DNA from 2 places in the Vibrio sp. GJ43-1 genome. Region 2 is predicted to be linked to the other one. Evidence: riboswitches for the same ligand, from Rfam matches in the RefSeq annotation. Region 2 holds a riboswitch; the other holds the start of a gene.
What was found. Region 2 has a riboswitch for lysine ahead of lysC (lysine-sensitive aspartokinase 3). Riboswitches for the same ligand answer to the same signal wherever they lie in the genome.

Region 1: linked by a shared signal. The riboswitch ahead of AC0L66_RS06635 (Na+/H+ antiporter NhaC family protein) and the one ahead of lysC (lysine-sensitive aspartokinase 3) in region 2 are both predicted to bind lysine.

Annotation. Positions count from the first base shown of each region.
Region 1 is NZ_CM147884.1:1,367,612-1,377,210, forward strand. Features, by position in the region: gene mnmA (tRNA 2-thiouridine(34) synthase MnmA) at 1-215, opposite strand, end outside; partial or broken gene AC0L66_RS06625 (inosine/guanosine kinase) at 454-1,756, shown strand; gene AC0L66_RS06630 (H-NS family histone-like protein) at 1,815-2,222, opposite strand; lysine riboswitch at 2,894-3,076, shown strand; partial or broken gene AC0L66_RS06635 (Na+/H+ antiporter NhaC family protein) at 3,208-4,811, shown strand; His leader region at 5,042-5,176, shown strand; gene hisG (ATP phosphoribosyltransferase) at 5,219-6,115, shown strand; partial or broken gene hisD (histidinol dehydrogenase) at 6,121-7,418, shown strand; gene hisC (histidinol-phosphate transaminase) at 7,418-8,470, shown strand; gene hisB (bifunctional histidinol-phosphatase/imidazoleglycerol-phosphate dehydratase HisB) at 8,498-9,571, shown strand; gene hisH (imidazole glycerol phosphate synthase subunit HisH) at 9,571-9,599, shown strand, end outside.
Region 2 is NZ_CM147884.1:549,404-559,002, forward strand. Features, by position in the region: rRNA gene AC0L66_RS02695 (23S ribosomal RNA) at 1-1,557, shown strand, start outside; rRNA gene rrf (5S ribosomal RNA) at 1,689-1,804, shown strand; tRNA gene AC0L66_RS02705 (tRNA-Asp) at 1,863-1,939, shown strand; partial or broken gene lysC (lysine-sensitive aspartokinase 3) at 2,241-3,535, opposite strand; lysine riboswitch at 3,694-3,871, opposite strand; gene AC0L66_RS02715 (pyridoxal-phosphate-dependent aminotransferase family protein) at 4,059-5,177, shown strand; gene AC0L66_RS02720 (valine--tRNA ligase) at 5,271-8,144, opposite strand; gene AC0L66_RS02725 (DNA polymerase III subunit chi) at 8,242-8,697, opposite strand; gene pepA (leucyl aminopeptidase) at 8,736-9,599, opposite strand, start outside.

The DNA.
Region 1 (9,599 bases), 820 kb from region 2:
GTATGAAGGTGGATACCTAGCTTGTCGCAAACAGCTTGTGCGTCTGCAAGATCTTCTGCAGCCGTGCAGTACTCTTCGTTATCGTCTTCTTCCCAGTTCTTCATAAACAGGCCTTCTACTTGATAGCCCTGCTGTTTTAGAAGATAGGCAGAAACGGATGAGTCCACACCGCCGGACATACCGACGATCACTTTCTTTTGGCTGTTATCAGACATGTTTAAATACCACCTATAGTAATTGGACGCAGATTTTAGCAGAAACAAAACGTGCAATACAGTTCCGCGAACTAAATCACACTTTGTTAAGTGCGTTATGTGTGTCTTCAATGGGAGAAATACAAGTCTTTTGACAAAAAAATGAATAGGTAAACGTTTGCCTTGATTGCCTATGTTGCTCTGATGATCTATACAGAGTTAGAATTGCCGCCTTCTTTTTCCCTAAGCAGATTACGTTATGAAATTCCCTGGCCAAAGAAAATCCAAGCACTACTTTCCCGTTCATGCTCGCGACCCATTAGTGAGCCAAGCGCAAAGCAGTAAAAAAATGTCTAAAACGCATATTGTCGGTATTGACCAAACCTTGGTTGATATTGAAGCGAAAGTAGACAGTAGCTTGATCGAAAAATATCGTTTGAGTAAAGGACATTCATTGGTTATTGATGATAAAGCCGCGGAAGCTTTATACACGGAGTTAAAGGAAAAAGAACTCATCACCAATGAATTCGCGGGTGGAACGATAGGGAATACATTACATAACTTTTCTGTACTCGCGGATGATAAGTCGGTGCTATTGGGTGTGATGAGCTCAGATATTAAGATTGGTAGCTACGGGTACCGTTATCTGTGCAATACATCAAGCCGCATGGATCTTAACTATTTGCAAGGTGTTGATGGTGCGATAGGGCGCTGCTTCACTCTTATTACTGAAGACGGCGAGCGTACGTTTGCAATTAGTGAAGGGAAAATGAACCAGCTTAAGCCGGAAAGTATCCCTGAAAATATCTTCAAAAAAGCGTCAGCGTTAGTATTAACCGCTTATTTAGTGCGTTGTAAACCGGGCGATCCAATGCCAGAAGCGACCATGCAGGCGATAGAGTATGCCAAAAAATATAACGTGCCAGTGGTACTAACGTTAGGGACCCGTTTTGTTATTCAAGACGACCCTGAATATTGGCAGGATTTTTTAAAGCAGCATGTCACCGTTGTTGCGATGAATGAAGATGAAGCAGAAGCTCTGACTGGAGAAAGCGATCCTTTAGCGGCATCGGATAAAGCGCTAGAGTGGGTAGATTTAGTTCTGTGTACCGCAGGCCCAATTGGGTTATTTATGGGGGTATACAGAAGATGATGCTAAGCGAGAAACATCATTACCACTATTGCCTGGTAGTATTGCGGAATTTAATCGTTACGAGTTTAGTCGCCCCGCGGTAAAAGCAGAGTGTAATAACCCAATTAAAGTGTATTCTCATATTGCACCGTATATGGGCGGCCCAGAGAAAATTAAAAATACCAATGGTGCGGGCGATGCAGCGCTTTCAGCATTATTGCATGACATGGCAGCAAATAAACACCATAGAGAAAATGTGCCTAACTCTAGTAAGCATCAATATCAGTTTTTAACGTACTCATCTTTTTCACAAGTATGCAAGTATTCTAATAGAGCAAGTTATGAAGTGTTGGTTCAGCATTCGCCAAGGTTGTCGAGGGGTTTACCAGAAAGAGAAGACAGCTTAGAAGAAGCGTATTGGGAAAGATAATAAAAAAGCGCCGTAGGGCGCTTTTTTTATATAACTCTAGTTCTATTAGAATAGAGAATTAAAGTTCAAATTCTTCTAGAGACTTACCAGCATCTAACGCAGCTTGAATTACTGATGGAGTACGGCCTTGACCAGTCCATGTTTTTTCTGCGCCATTACCATCAACATATTTGTATTTTGCAGGGCGTGGTGCACGTTTGCTTTTGCTTTTTGCTTTTGATTCACCAGACAATGCTGCAATTAAATCTTCAACGTCGATGCCATCTTTAGCAATCATTTGAGCGTATTCGCTTAGCTTAGCTTCACGAGCTTCTCTTTCTGCTCTTTCTTCTTTTTCAGACTCTTGACGCTCAGAGACAACAAGCGTTAATTTTTCTAGTGCTTCTTCAAGTTGCTCAATCGTTAGTTCACGAGCAAATGCACGCAGGCTACGAATATTAAGCAAAGTTTTGGTTAATTCAGACATGACAATTCCCATGATTTATTTTGTTCGAGATTAATAATAAACGTCATTTTCTATATTGACAATAAAATAGCTGTAACAAAAGTAAAAATAGATTAATTTTTACAGGAAATTGATAAAAGAATGAGAAACAGCTCTAAATGTAACGTGTGATTACATTAATAGTCATGGTTTAACAATGTTTTTAATGATACTGCGAGCGGTATCAATACGAGTTCACTAGATGGTAGATAGCGTGGTTGCATATTTGTCTATCATCTTTCAGGGCGTTTAAATGGCGTGAAAGTTACACTTCTAAGTGAACTAAAGTAAATAGTAAATGTCGGGCTTAATTATGCTAAATGTCTATAGTTCGTGTACTTTAGGGAGTGAGCAAACATTAACGCTCTATTATTTATTTAGTATCAGCTATTAGAGTTCCGAAGAGTAGCGCGTCCAAACGTACAATGTTGTTGCAATACCGCTACGAAATATAGTGATAATTGTCGTCGTAGTCTTTTGGAATCATACTCCATTTCTAAATAATCTCAGCCATACCTCTCTCTATCTATAACAACTCATTCACAATATTGATGTTGCAATTGACTGTTCAGTAAGTACAATGGCGCGCACCTAATGCAAAAGTAAGAATTTTCTTCTAATGCTACACTTGTAGGATTAGTGGTAAACGTTACTTTTGATGTAGAGGTGCGACTGCGAAAAGTACTTGTCGTTGGGGTGATGCCAATGGACGACAACAAAAGGCGCAGTCGCCGAAGTGAGAATAGAAGATCACGCTTTCTCGCTGGGGTTGTCTCTGAAAGGAACAACACTGCCATAGTCTATTATTTGTTAAACTATGGAGCGCTACTGTAGGGGTTGGGAAAGCATTCGCTTTTCTTTCGCTTATTCAACATTTGTTGAAATCTGTATGTGTATACCCAAAACGGGTGTTTACATATGTCTGCAGTAGATCTCTAACCATAATTAAAACTGGTTTTTGAAGATCATGAACTTAATCGATTTTGCTTCCTCACCATTGTCATTGCTGCCGCCGATCGTAGCTTTGAGTTTGGCTATTATCACACGTCGCGTTTTACTCTCTTTAGGAGTAGGTATTGTTCTCGGTGCCTTCCTTCTTAATGATTACTCTGTTGCCAATGCCGCAGGTTACGTCTTTGATACTGTTTCTGGTGTCATCATTGAAGACGGTGGCTTGAATCTTTGGAATATGAGTATCGTCGGCTTCTTATTGTTGCTTGGTATGATGACGGCACTCCTCACCTTATCCGGTGGTACAAAAGCATTTGCTGAATGGGCGCAGTCTCGCGTAAAAAGCAAGCGCGGTTCCAAATTACTGGCAGCATTCCTTGGCGTTTTCATTTTTGTTGATGACTACTTTAACAGCCTTGCGGTTGGCGCCATTTCACGCCCAGTAACGGATCGCTTTTATGTGTCACGTGCGAAGCTTGCCTACATTTTAGACTCGACAGCCGCCCCAATGTGCGTATTGATGCCTGCTTCTAGCTGGGGCGCTTATATCATGACGATTGTCAGTGGCATCCTAATTAGTCATGGTATTACTGAATACTCGGCAATTGGTGCTTATGTTCGACTCATTCCAATGAATTTTTATGCTGTCTTTGCGTTACTAATGGTGTTTGCTGTAGCTTGGTTCCAACTTGATGTTGGTCCAATGCGTAAACATGAGATGCGCGCTAAGCAAGGGATTGGTTTTGATCATGACCAAGAAAACGACGCAAAAGAAGCACACGAACTAAACGAAGAGCTTGATATTAAAGAAAGCGACTTTGGGTCAGTATCTGATCTTGTTCTTCCTATCGTCGTGCTTATCTTTGCCATGGTCGGAGCGATGCTATTTACGGGTAGCCAAGCCCTAGCTGCTGACGGCCTAGCGTTTAATATGTTAGGGGCATTTGAAAATACCGATGTAGGTATGTCACTGATTTACGGTGGCAGTGCTGGTCTTGCAATGGCGATTTATACGGTAGTGAAGCAAAAGCTAGCCGTAAAAGATATCGCACTAACGATGTGGATTGGTGCTAAATCGATGTTTGGTGCAATTCTGATCTTGTTCTTTGCATGGTCAATTGGCTCTGTGATTGGCGATATGAAGACCTATGCTTACTTGTCGTCTACCGTTCAAGGCAATATAGATGTTCATTGGTTGCTTAGGTGATTTTGTTCCTATTGGCTGGCTTGATGGCATTTTCAACCGATACGTCATGGGGTACGTTTGGCATTATGTTACCAATTGCGGGTGACATGGCTGGTGCGACGGATATCGCTATGATGTTACCAATGTTAGGTGCGGTACTGGCTGGTTCGGTATTTGGTGACCACTGTTCACCCATTTCAGATACGACGATTTTGTCTTCAACAGGTGCTCGTTGTAATCACATTGACCACGTATCGACTCAGTTGCCATATGCATTGTCCGTCGCTGTTGTGTCTTGCGTCGGTTTCATCGCGCTAGGTATGACAAATTCGGTTTGGATATCATTCGCTGCAGCTAGCGTAACCTTTGTATTAGTTTGTTGTGTACTTTCTGCGCTATCTAAAGCTCGAATGACAAAAGACGTTAAAGCGTAACTGATATCTTTTATCGTGATGAGTAGATTAAAAAGAGCCTATTAGGGCTCTTTTTTTGACTCGCTGCAACGAGAATGACATCGTGAGTGCGTCCAATTGGGTTCGAACTAGATTAAATTTTAAAAAACTGCAAATTAATTGTTGAAAATTTAACTGAGCTTAGTTAGTGTGAAGTCACAGCTCAAAAGGAATCGCCAAATAACTATGCGTAATAACGATATGAACATTCATCATCACCATCATCACCCAATCTAGTCTTTCGGGAGATGCACGCATACCTGAGAGCTAAAAAAACTCTCGGTGGTTCGAAGCAAGATTTAAGAATTTAACCCTCGGGAGACTAAAGCTCCCGAGGGTTTTTTCGTTTTATAATTTAAGAAATCAATAATTTGCACAGGGATACAGCAATGCAATCACAACGCCTAAGAATCGCAATTCAAAAGAAAGGTCGTCTTAGCAGAGACAGCCAAGACCTACTAAAAAAATGTGGAGTGAAGTTCAATGTCATGGGTGAGCGCCTTGTGGTTCATTCACTAAATATGCCAATAGATTTGTTATTGGTGCGTGATGATGACATTCCTGGGCTCATCATGGATGGTGTCGTTGATCTGGGCTTTATTGGTGAAAATGAATTAGAAGAAGTGCGTTTAGACCGTATAGCACTGGGTGAGCCCAACGAATTTCTTACGTTGCGCCGTCTCGATTTTGGTGGATGCCGTTTATCCATTGCGATTGATAAAGACGAAACGTATAACGGACCACAAGATTTGGCAGGTAAGCGCATTGCCACAACATACCCTCAACTTCTGAAATCTTATATGGATGAGCAAGGCGTGAACTTCAGTGCATGTATGCTAACCGGTTCGGTAGAAGTGGCCCCCCGAGCTGGGCTTGCTGATGCGATTGCCGACTTAGTTTCAACAGGCGCAACGCTAGAAGCTAACGGCTTAAAAGAAGCGGAAGTGATTTTCCGTTCTAAAGCGACGCTGATTCAGCGTAAAGGTGAGTTTGATGCGGATAAGTTAGCGCTGATTGAAAAGCTGCTGACGCGTATGCAAGGTGTGCAGCAAGCGAAAGAATCCAAGTACATTATGCTACATGCCCCAGTTGAAAAATTAGAACAGATTAAAGCGTTGCTGCCTGGTGCAGAAGATCCAACGGTATTACCGCTATCTACTGACAAAGAGCGTGTTGCCGTTCATTTAGTCAGTACCGAAAACTTGTTCTGGGAAACAATGGAAGGCTTAAAAGAACTGGGTGCGAGTTCAATACTCGTGCTGCCAATTGAAAAAATGATGGGGTAAAGACTATGAGAACCGTTGTATGGCGCTCACTGAGCCAATCCCAACAAGAATCAATTTTGGAGCGCCCCGCTATTGCTGACGGAGCGAATATTACCGCTGCTGTGTCTTCAGTCATTGAGCAGGTGCGCCAAGGCGGCGATAGCGCGGTATTAGCGTTGACCGAAAAGTTTGATAGGGTTCGCCCGGACTCTATTCGAGTGTCTAGTGACGAGATTGACGCAGCCTCAGGTCGCCTTTCCGCGAAAATGAAGCAAGCACTAGAGCAAGCGTATGCCAATATTTCAACCTTTCATAAAGCGCAGAAGCCACAACCACTGAAGGTGGAGACGCAACCTGGCGTGGTTTGTGAGCAAGTGACGCGCCCGATTAATAAAGTGGGTTTGTACATTCCTGGTGGAAGTGCGCCATTGCCTTCCACGGTATTAATGTTAGGCGTACCAGCACAAATCGCGGGATGCCGGAAGGTCGTGTTGTGTTCGCCACCCCCATTGCTGATGAAATTTTGTATGTGGCTAAACTCTGCAAGATTGACGAAGTTTATAACATCGGCGGTGGTCAGGCGGTCGCGGCAATGGCTTATGGGACAGAATCGGTAGCCAAAGTGGATAAGATCTTTGGTCCAGGCAATGCCTATGTTACAGAAGCGAAGCGTCAGGTGAGTAATGATTTTCGTGGTGCGGCAATTGACATGCCAGCGGGTCCTTCTGAAGTGCTGGTTATTGCCGATGATAGTGCCGATCCAGAATTCATCGCCGCAGATCTGTTGAGTCAAGCGGAGCATGGTCCAGATTCTCAGGTTGTTTTGGTGACACCATCAGCCGTCTTGGCCGATCAAGTCACAGAAGCGGTACGTAACCAACTCAAAGATCTGTCGCGTGCAGAAATTGCAGAGAAAGCATTAGGGTCAAGCTTGGTGATTATTGCTGACTCGCTAACTCAATGTGTGTCTATTTCGAATTATTACGGCCCAGAACATTTAATTGTACAAACTAAAAACCCGCGTGAGCTGCTGTCGTTACTCGATAATGCGGGCTCTATATTCTTAGGTGATTGGTCACCGGAGTCGGTTGGAGATTATGCGTCCGGAACCAATCACGTGTTACCCACGTACGGTTACACAAAAACGCACTCTAGCTTAGGTCTAGCAGATTTCTCAAAACGCATGACCGTACAAGAGCTGTCAAAGCAGGGGCTAGAGCTACTCGCGCCAACCGTGGTAACAATGGCTGAAGCAGAAGGGTTAGATGCACACAAACGAGCAGTGACAATCCGTGTGGAAAAGTTGATGCAGGAGCAGAAGTGATGGAAAAATTGGCTCGTAAACAAGTTCAAGCGTTAACGCCTTACATGTCAGCAAGACGAATTGGTGGCAGTGGTGATATTTGGTTGAACGCCAATGAATCACCCTTTGATAACGAATACAAAACAGATTTCGCTCGTCTTAATCGCTACAGCGAATGCCAGCCGAAAGCTCTCATCGAAGCTTACGCCTCCTATGCGGGTGTTGAGGCGAATCAAACGCTAACCTCACGTGGTGCAGATGAAGGTATTGAGCTATTGATACGTGCTTTTTGCGAACCAGGGGAAGACAGTATTTTATATTGTCCACCAACCTATGGTATGTATGCCATTAGCGCTGAAACCATCGGTGTTGAGCGAAAAGTCGTGCCACTCACTGCCGATTGGCAGCTTGACCTTCCAACGATTGAAGCAAACTTAGACACGGTTAAGCTCGTGTTTGTCTGTAGTCCAAATAATCCAACGGGGAATTTGGTCAACCGTGATGACATTATTACCTTGCTTGAAATGACAAAAGATAAAGCAATTGTCGTAATGGATGAGGCGTATATTGATTTTTGCCCTGAAGCCTCAACGGCGGACTTACTGGCGGATTACCCGAATCTGGCGATTTTACGAACGCTATCCAAAGCATTTGCGCTTGCTGGTTTACGATGTGGCTTTACCTTGGCGAATGCGCCGTTAATTAATGTTCTTCTAAAGGTTATTGCGCCATACCCAGTGCCTGTCCCCGTCGCTGATATTGCGATTCAAGCATTATCAGAAAGCGGGTTAGCAAGGGCTAAGTACCAAGTGTTGGACCTGAATGCCAACCGTGCGTATTTGCAAGCTGGTTTGTCAATGCTACCGGGAGTCTTGGTCCATGAAGGGTGGGGAAACTACCTGTTAGTTGAGTTCACCAATGGTGACGAACTATTCAAAGCCACTTGGGACAACGGTATTATTTTACGTAATTCACCAATTGAAAACTGTGTACGTATCAGTGTTGGTAATCGCGAAGAGTGCGAGAAAACGTTGGCATTTATCCGCAATCAAATTAATCAAAGCGCTGCCTAACAGAGCATACTGACAAGGAATTTTATAGTGAGCAATCAACAAAAAATCTTATTTATCGACCGCGATGGCACGCTGATTGTCGAGCCGCCCGTTGATTTTCAAGTCGATCGTTTGGATAAGCTGAAATTAGAACCGTATGTGATCCCAAGTTTGTTGGCATTGCAAAATACGGGTTACCGACTCGTGATGGTAACCAATCAGGACGGACTGGGTACCGACAGTTATCCCCAAGCTGATTTTGATGCGCCACAAGATATGATGATGGAAATCTTTGAATCGCAAGGCGTCAAGTTTGACGATGTCCTTATTTGCCCGCACTTCGATGAAGACAACTGTTCATGCCGCAAGCCAAAGCTGGGTATGGTGAAAGAGTATTTACAAAGTGGCAAGGTCGATTTTAAAACATCGGTTGTTATCGGTGACCGAGAGACCGATTTGCAGCTTGCCGAAAATATGGCAATTCGTGGCATCCAATATCATCCGCAAACGATGGGCTGGAGAGAGATCCTAAAAGATCTCACGGTTAACGCTCGTACAGCAGAAGTCATAAGAACGACAAAAGAAACCGACATTAAGGTGTTAGTTAACCTTGATGAAGCTTATGGCAACGAGATTTCGACCGGAATGGGCTTCTTCGATCATATGTTGGATCAAATTGCCACACACGGCGGTTTCCAAATGAAAATTGATGTGAAAGGTGATCTACATATCGATGATCATCACACGATTGAAGATACGGCGTTGGCACTCGGTCAGGCGTTGAAAGAAGCGTTAGGTGATAAGCGTGGTATTGGTCGGTTTGGATTCAGTTTACCGATGGATGAATGTTTAGCGCAATGTGGACTCGATTTGTCTGGACGTCCATACCTTAAATTTGAAGCGGAATTTTCCCGCGAACAAGTTGGCGATTTATCTACCGAGATGGTCGTGCACTTCTTCCGTTCGCTAACGGACACTTTAGCGTGTACGCTGCACCTTTCGTCATCAGGCCACAACGATCACCACATTATTGAGAGCCTCTTCAAAGCATTTGGTCGAACCTTACGTCAGGCGATTAAAGTGGAAGGTACCGAGCTCCCGAGCAGTAAAGGGGTGTTGTAATGGCTAAAGCAGAACAAAAAGTCGTTAT
Region 2 (9,599 bases):
CTAAGGCGAGGCCGAAAGGCGTAGTCGATGGGAAACGGGTTAATATTCCCGTACTTCTTATAATTGCGATGGGGGGACGGAGAAGGCTAGGTGGGCCTGGCGATGGTTGTCCAGGTTCAAGTACGTAGGCGGGTGGTTTAGGTAAATCCGGACCACTACTAACGCTGAGATACGATGTCGAGCTACTACGGTAGTGAAGTCATTGATGCCATGCTTCCAGGAAAAGCCTCTAAGCTTCAGATTATAAGAAATCGTACCCCAAACCGACACAGGTGGTCGGGTAGAGAATACCAAGGCGCTTGAGAGAACTCGGGTGAAGGAACTAGGCAAAATGGTACCGTAACTTCGGGAGAAGGTACGCTCTTGGCGGTGAAGTCCCTTGCGGATGGAGCTACTAGGAGTCGCAGATACCAGGTGGCTGCAACTGTTTATTAAAAACACAGCACTGTGCAAAATCGTAAGATGACGTATACGGTGTGACGCCTGCCCGGTGCCGGAAGGTTAATTGATGGGGTTAGACTTAGGTCGAAGCTCTTGATCGAAGCCCCGGTAAACGGCGGCCGTAACTATAACGGTCCTAAGGTAGCGAAATTCCTTGTCGGGTAAGTTCCGACCTGCACGAATGGCGTAATGATGGCCACGCTGTCTCCACCCGAGACTCAGTGAAATTGAAATCGCTGTGAAGATGCAGTGTACCCGCGGCTAGACGGAAAGACCCCGTGAACCTTTACTACAGCTTGGCACTGAACATTGACCCTACATGTGTAGGATAGGTGGGAGCCTTTGAAGCATGCACGCTAGTGTGTGTGGAGGCAATCTTGAAATACCACCCTTGTATGCTTGATGTTCTAACGTTGGTCCCTAATCGGGATTGCGGACAGTGCCTGGTGGGTAGTTTGACTGGGGCGGTCTCCTCCCAAAGAGTAACGGAGGAGCACGAAGGTGGGCTAAACACGGTTGGACATCGTGTGGTTAGTGCAATGGCATAAGCCCGCTTGACTGCGAGAATGACAATTCGAGCAGGTACGAAAGTAGGTCATAGTGATCCGGTGGTTCTGAATGGAAGGGCCATCGCTCAACGGATAAAAGGTACTCCGGGGATAACAGGCTGATACCGCCCAAGAGTTCATATCGACGGCGGTGTTTGGCACCTCGATGTCGGCTCATCACATCCTGGGGCTGAAGTCGGTCCCAAGGGTATGGCTGTTCGCCATTTAAAGTGGTACGCGAGCTGGGTTTAGAACGTCGTGAGACAGTTCGGTCCCTATCTGCCGTGGGCGTTGGAAGATTGAAGGGGGCTGCTCCTAGTACGAGAGGACCGGAGTGGACGAACCTCTGGTGTTCGGGTTGTCATGCCAATGGCATTGCCCGGTAGCTAAGTTCGGAATCGATAACCGCTGAAAGCATCTAAGCGGGAAGCGAGCCCTGAGATGAGTCTTCCCTGGCACTTTAAGTGTCCTAAAGGGTTGTTCAAGACTAGAACGTTGATAGGCAGGGTGTGTAAGTGCTGCGAGGCATTGAGCTAACCTGTACTAATTGCCCGTGAGGCTTAACCATACAACACCCAAAGGGTTTTGATGGACTCAAAGCAAGAACAGATTGAATGTGTATTAAGAACTTTTATTAAGCTTTCCAGATTAATTTTGCCTTCAGTTTTTATGAAAAGCTGAAAGTAAAAGAAGAATTTGCTTGGCGACCATAGCGTTGCAGACCCACCTGATCCCATGCCGAACTCAGAAGTGAAATGCAGTAGCGCCGATGGTAGTGTGGGGTTTCCCCATGTGAGAGTAGGACATCGCCAGGCTTTGAACAGACATCTATTTGAAGCACAACTTAGGTAAGACTTTAGATAGAGCCACTGCGGAGTGGTAGTTCAGTTGGTTAGAATACCGGCCTGTCACGCCGGGGGTCGCGGGTTCGAGTCCCGTCCACTCCGCCACTTATACTAAGCCCTAGTCGAAATACTGGGGCTTTTTTACGTTTGAAGAAAATGGTCAGTAATGGTTCAGTTATTTTTCTTTTAGTCAGAGAGGTGGTTGGTTACACCGTTTCGAGCCCTGCCCACTTATACCAAGCCTTAGATTAGGCGTCCCTGTCAAAAGGTTAGGGAATTAGGTTAGGGAATTTTGACGCTATAAAATAGTATTTAATACTAAAAGCTTGCTTTAAGTTTAGAGTGTATAAAAAAGCCTAAGTTATGAACTTAGGCTTAGTATGGGACTTATTTAACTATATGATAACTATTCAAATAAGTCGATATGCAGCCTTTTAACGGCTTCTTTTGCAACACCTGAGTCAAGTAAGAAACATAAGTTGTGAGGGCTAGCACCGTAGCAGATCATACGGAGATTAAACTCCTCAAGTGTTCCAAATACCGCTTTAGCGGAACCTTTCTTTTCGCTCATTTTATTACCAATCAATGCGATTAGGCTAAGATCCTGCTTCACTTCGACGATACACAGTTCTTCGAGTTCTTTTTTCACATCTAAAGGCAGCTCAGGCGCTTTTCCGCTGGTGTCTGTTTGGTCAAGAGTCAATGAAACACTGACTTCAGAGGTTGTAATAAGGTCTACCGATATTTTGTGCTTGGCCAGTATAGTGAATACATCGGCTAAGAAACCGTATGCTTGGAACATTTTAGGGTTCCGCAGTGTCACCATTGTTTGGTTATTTCTTAAAGCTAATGCACGAAATAGCGGGGCACTTTCTACTGTTTGGCGTACCCAAGTTCCGCCTTCTTGTGGTGCTTTAGAAGATCCGACAAAAACTGGAATTTGATGCCTTAACGCTTCGGCAATAATGTAGATGGATGGAGGATCTTGGCACCAAAGTTAGCCATTTCAGACGCTTCACTAAAGCTGATCTCAGGAATTGGGCGAGCGTTAGGAGCTATTCGAGGGTCAGTAGTATAGATCCCAGGGACGTCGGTCCAGATCTCTAAGCCACTTGCTTCGACAGCCTCTGCAATAAGGGCAGCACTATAATCGCTGCCGCCACGGCCCAGAGTTGTGGTTTCACCGTCAATATCAGCGCCAATAAAGCCTTGAGTGATGACAACATGTTTTTTACACAAAGGGATGAGGTTTTGCTCTGCAAGAGTTCTGGTTTGCTCTAGGTTCGGTTCCGCTTTTCCATAAGTACTATCGGTCCTTAGTACTTGGCGAATATCAAATCGAACGGCATCAATGCCACGCTCTCGCATGAGCTGTGCGAAAATGTGTGTCGACATTCTCTCACCACATGCCACTAAGTGGTCAGTCAGCTTGGCGGTGACATCAATACAGGCGACTTCTGATAACGTTGCTACTTTTTCAATGAGCGCGTTGATACGGGGCTCAATGGAGGTTGCATCATTGAGTTGACTCAGTATAGCAACGTGAATCGCTCTGAGCTTTTCGATAAGTTCTAATCGTTCGTTATCATTTTTTACGCCATTAGCCAGTGAGACCAAGATATTGGTTACCCCTGAACATGCACTGCTTACCACCAGTCTCGTCTCAGGGTTATTTTCGATGATTTCAGCACAACGGCTCATGGCTTCGAAGTTGGCAACACTTGTGCCACCAAATTTAGCTACATTGAATGCGCTCACAGTTTTCTCCAGGATATTCCAATAAGTAAAATTACAGGGTTAAGACCCAACGTCCGATGTTTGAAGAGAAATAAAGAGTAGAGGCATATTGATAATGAATCGACCTCAGAAGCTCTTCACCAATTTGGTTTGGTGACAGTTAAAGGGATTCAGCCCAATTAACCGATAAACTAACCCATCAAATTTAGTTTATCTCGGCACTGCTCCCCATGAGTGAAATGTGTTGGAGTTGAGGCTCCACATCATCACTTGCCTGGGCAGTGCTCCTCTTCTGCTTGATAGCCTGTTTATTCAACGTTTTTGTGATGCAAATGTCAATGGAGTGAGGCAATTTAATAAAAATATGACCCCTCAAATTTGTTGCAAATTTGTTGATCTCATGCGTATTGTAGAACAAACTATTTAGCCTTTAAGATTCTTTACACCCAAGTAACCTCATTATTATTAGAAAACAAAAGGACTTTCGATGACGATTTCTAGCTTTGTACCCCCCCACAGGACACTCATGGGACCTGGCCCTTCAGACATTTACCCACAGGTATTACAAGCACTTAGCCGCCCGACTATTGGTCATTTAGACCCGTTATTTATTGGTATGATGGATGAGCTTAAGGCGTTACTTAAATATGCCTTTCAGACAGAGAATGACTTTACTATTGCCGTCTCTGCTCCTGGCAGCGCAGGGATGGAAGCTTGCTTTGTCAATTTAATTGAGCCAGGAGATAAAGTCATAGTTTGTCGAAATGGTGTCTTCGGTGATCGTATGAAAGAAAACGTCATTCGTTGCGGTGGCGAAGCTATCCTCGTTGACGATGAATGGGGAAAGCCTGTTTCTGTTGAAAAAGTGCAGCAAGTCATCTCAGATAACCCTGACGCGGTATTGTTGGCTTTCGTACATGCAGAGACTTCTACTGGAGCGGTAAGCGATGCTAAGCAGCTAAGTCAGCTTGCCAAGCAAAATGGTATGCTTACGATTGTCGATGCCGTGACGTCGCTTGGCGGTGTTCCATTACTTGTGGATGAGTGGCAACTTGATGCTGTGTATTCAGGTAGCCAAAAATGTTTGTCTTGTGTTCCAGGGTTATCCCCCGTTACTTTATCGCCTCTTGCTATTGAGCGAATTAAAGCGCGTAAAACACCCGTTCAAAGTTGGTTCTTAGACCAAAGCTTAGTGCTAGGTTATTGGAGTGGTGAAGGCAAGCGTAGCTACCATCACACAGCGCCAGTGAATAGCCTTTATGCTTTGCATGAATCCTTAGTGATACTGAAAAATGAAGGGCTCGAAAACGCATGGCAGCGTCATAAAGAGATGCATATTTTACTCGCTGATGGGCTAGAAAAATTAGGGCTGACTTTTGTGGTAGAAAAAGAGAGTCGATTGCCACAGCTTAACGCAGTGTACTTCCCAGAGGGCATTGACGATGCGGCAGTGAGGCAGCAATTGCTGGAAGGTTATAATTTGGAAATCGGTGCTGGTTTAGGTGCATTAGCAGGTAAAGCTTGGCGGATTGGCTTAATGGGCTATGCGGCAAGAAAAGAGAATGTTGCTTTGTGCCTTAAAGCACTGGAAACCGTGCTTAAATAGTTGATGATATTAAAAAGACCGAAAGCGTTAGCTTTCGGTCTTTTTCTTTAAACTACAAATACAGAGGAATAATATCTGTTTAACGGTTAACCGTTATAGAGATGCAATCGTCTGTTTTTGCTCTTCAAGTTTAACTAAGGTTTCTTTGTAACCGTCAAGCTTTTCACGTTCTTTAGTGATAACAGCTTCTGGTGCTTTGGCAACAAAACCTTCATTGCTTAGCTTGCCTTCGGTACGCTTAATTTCACCTTGAATCTTAGCCATTTCTTTATCGAGACGAGCAAGTTCGGCGTCTTTATCGATAAGCCCTGCCATTGGAATCATTAGCTCAGACTTACCAACGAGCTTAGTCGCACACGCAGGTGTTGCTTCGTTGTCGGCAAGAACTTTAATATCATCAAGCTTAGCAAGCGCATTAAGAACGATCTTATTTGCTTCAATACGATCCGCATCTTTCTCATCAGCGACTTTGATCATTACTTCTAAGCCTTTGCTTGGTGCAATGTCATATTCAGCACGCAAGTTACGGATTGCGGTAATGAAAGTCTTCACCCACTCGATGTCGTCAACGATCTCAGCATTGAAGTTCGCTTCATTAAACTGAGGAAGCGCTTGAGTCATGATCGTCTCGCCTTCTACACCGTCTACTAGCGGCTTAACGCTCTGCCAGATAGACTCTGTGATGTAAGGCAACACTGGGTGAGCAAGACGTAGCGTCTTTTCAAGAACCGTGATAAGCGTGTAACGAGTCGCTTGTTGCTGCGCTTCAGAGCCTTTCCAAAGAACAGGTTTAGTGAGCTCTAAGTACCAGTCACAGAATTGGTTCCAGATGAATTCATAAAGCGTGTTTGCTGCCATGTCTAGACGGTAGTTGTCTAGGTGAGCGTTAAACTCTTTCGCTGCAACTTCAAACTGAGATTCAATCCACTTATCAGCAAGAGAGAACTCCATGTTTGCACGATCTAGAGCAGACAGTGACATGCCACAATCGTGTTCTTCTGTGTTCATCAGTACGTAACGGCTAGCGTTCCATAGTTTGTTACAGAAGTTACGGTAACCTTCAAGACGCTTCATGTCCCAGTTGATGTCACGACCCGTTGAAGCCATCGCAGCAAGTGTGAAACGTAGTGCATCAGTACCGTATGGTTCGATACCATTTTCGAACGTCTTACGTGTCGCTTTTTCGATCTTAGCTGCCAGCTTCGGTTGCATCATGTTGCCACAACGCTTTTCGACTAGCTCTTCAAGGCCGATGCCATCAATCATGTCGATTGGGTCAAGTACGTTACCTTTCGACTTAGACATCTTATCGCCATTTTCATCACGGATAAGACCTGTCATGTACACGGTTTTAAATGGTACTTGAGCTTTGCCATCTTCGTCTTTCACGAAGTGCATGGTCATCATGATCATACGCGCAACCCAGAAGAAGATAATATCAAAGCCAGATACCAGTACTTCAGATGGGTGGAAGGTTTTCAGTGCGTCTGTATCTTCAGGCCAGCCTTGTGTGCCGAACGTCCAAAGTGCAGAAGAGAACCAAGTATCAAGAACGTCGTTGTCTTGCTTAAGGACAATAACAGGCGCTAGGTTGTTCTTTTCACGCACTTCTTCTTCTGTGCGACCAACGTAAACTTTACCATCGTTGTCGTACCATGCTGGGATACGGTGGCCCCACCAAAGTTGACGAGAGATACACCAGTCTTGCACGTCACGCATCCACGCAAAGTACATGTTTTCGTACTGTTTAGGGACGAATTGGATTTGACCATCTTCAACGGCTTTAACTGCCGGTTCAGCAAGAGGCGCTGTGCGCACGTACCATTGGTCAGTCAGCATTGGTTCGATAACCACGCCGCCACGGTCGCCGTAAGGAACGGTTAGGTCGTGATCTTTGATCTCTTCAAGCAGGCCAAGTTCATCGAATTCAGCAACGATAGCTTTACGTGCAGCAAAACGCTCCATGCCTTGGTATTTAGCTGGAATGTCTGTTGAGTAAACATCGCTTTCTTCGCCGTTCGTTGTGAATACTTCAGCAGCATCACGGATATCAGCGTTGAACGTTAGGATGTTGATCATTGGTAGGTTGTTGCGCTTGCCCACTTCGTAATCGTTAAAGTCATGAGCTGGTGTGACTTTCACACAACCCGTGCCTTTTTCCATGTCTGCGTGCTCATCGCCTACGATAGGAATAAGACGGTTTACAACAGGAAGTAGGATTTCTTTGCCGATAAGATCTTTGTAGCGAGGATCTTCTGGGTTTACGGCAACACCAGTATCACCAAGCATGGTTTCTGGACGAGTCGTTGCGACAACAATGTAGTCTTTGCCATCGGCGGTTTTAACACCGTTCGCTAGTGGGTAGCGGAAGTGCCACATGAAACCTTTTTTGTCTTTGTTTTCAACTTCAAGATCAGAAATTGCAGTGTGCAGTTTAGGATCCCAGTTTACTAGACGCTTACCACGGTAAATTAGGTCTTCTTCATACAGGCGAACAAACACTTCTTGAGTTGCAGCCGATAGGCCGTCATCCATAGTGAATCGCTCACGATCCCAGTCTACCGATGCACCAAGGCGACGAAGCTGTTGAGTGATGGTGCCGCCAGATTCAGCTTTCCATTCCCAAATTTTGTCGATGAAAGCTTCACGGCCGTAGTCGTGTTTTGTTTTGCCTTCTTCAGCGGCAATTTTACGCTCTACAACCATTTGTGTCGCGATGCCTGCGTGGTCAGTACCAACCTGCCATAGCGTATTTTTACCTTTCATGCGCTGAGCACGGATAAGGGTATCCATGATTGTATCTTGGAAGGCATGGCCCATGTGTAGGCTACCAGTGACGTTCGGTGGCGGGATCATGATGCTGTATGCTTCTTTTGAAGTGTCACCGTGTGGCTTAAAGTAGCCTTTCTCTTCCCAAGCTTGGTATAAAGCTTGTTCGATTGATGTTGGGTTATATGTCTTTTCCATAGCGTTCTGGATACTTAACTTATTAATACTGTGAAAGAAATCTGTCAAACCTTATAATTAAGCGTGATTATCGCTTACCTATAAGGATTGACCGTGATTAGGATTCAGTGTGCTGAATCTTGATGGTCTGTAGCTGGTAGCCTGCTTGACGGTAAATTTTATACCTTTCTCGAGCAAGTTGCTTAGCTTTTTCTTCGCAAGGCACGAAGTCTACCACTTGAGCGAATGTCTGGGCAAAGGTTGCGTGCGTCTCGGCAACATTTATCACCAGCTGACGGTTCCAGCTCGGTTTTAAGCCGTCAAATCCAATCTCTACAGGGGTACCATTTTTAGGACCCTCACCCACTAAATTGTGAGCGATAAACGCGCTCGCATCAACTTGCCAAAAGTATTCAGCCCAGGCTTCTGCGGAGACTCGGTCGGTGGCATTGAGATAAATTTTGGCACCTTGGCCAGTAAAGTGTCGGCAAAGATAGTGAACATAAGCAAAAAAGCCTGGCTGTGTATCTTCCAAGCTTTCTTCTTCAACGATATAAAATGTTGCAGTTTGCATAGCTACCTAAAAAGTAAAAGGGCCGTTAGGCCCTTTTTTTATTCTTCAGTTTCGTGGCCACTTCGATTCAGTAAGAATTGGACAAGTAGGGAGACAGGACGACCCGTTGACCCTTTCGCTTTACCCGATTTCCAAGCGGTGCCTGCAATATCTAAGTGCGCCCAATGATACTTCTTAGTGAAGCGGGATAAGAAACAACCTGCGGTAATTGTGCCACCCGGACGGCCGCCAATGTTTGCCATATCGGCAAATGGGCTGCTGAGTTGTTCTTGGTACTCATCGGCCATTGGTAGGCGCCAAGCGCGATCGCCAGCTTGCTCTGAAGCGTTAACTAACTCATGAGAGAGTGGGTTATGGTTAGAAAGGACACCACTGATATGATGACCTAGTGCAATAACACAGGCACCAGTTAGCGTAGCAACATCGACCACACACTCAGGCTCAAAGCGCTCAACGTAAGTGAGAGCATCACACAGTACTAAGCGACCTTCTGCGTCGGTATTCAGTACTTCTACAGTTTGGCCAGACATAGTCGTTAGAATGTCACCAGGGCGATAAGCGTTGCTGCCTGGCATGTTTTCACAGCCAGCAAGAATACCAATAACATTGATAGGCAGGTTCAACTTTGCCAAGGCTTTCATTGTACCCATGACAGAAGCCGCACCACACATGTCATACTTCATTTCATCCATGCCTTCACCCGGCTTGAGTGAAATACCGCCTGAATCGAATGTTAAACCTTTACCAATAAGTACGATAGGTTTTGCGTTAGAATCCGGGTTGCCTTTGTACTCCATGATAGACATCAGGGATTCATTTTTAGAACCGCGTCCAACCGCTAGATAAGAGGTCATACCGAGCTTTTCCATCTCTTGCTCACCAATGATCTTGGTGGTCACTGT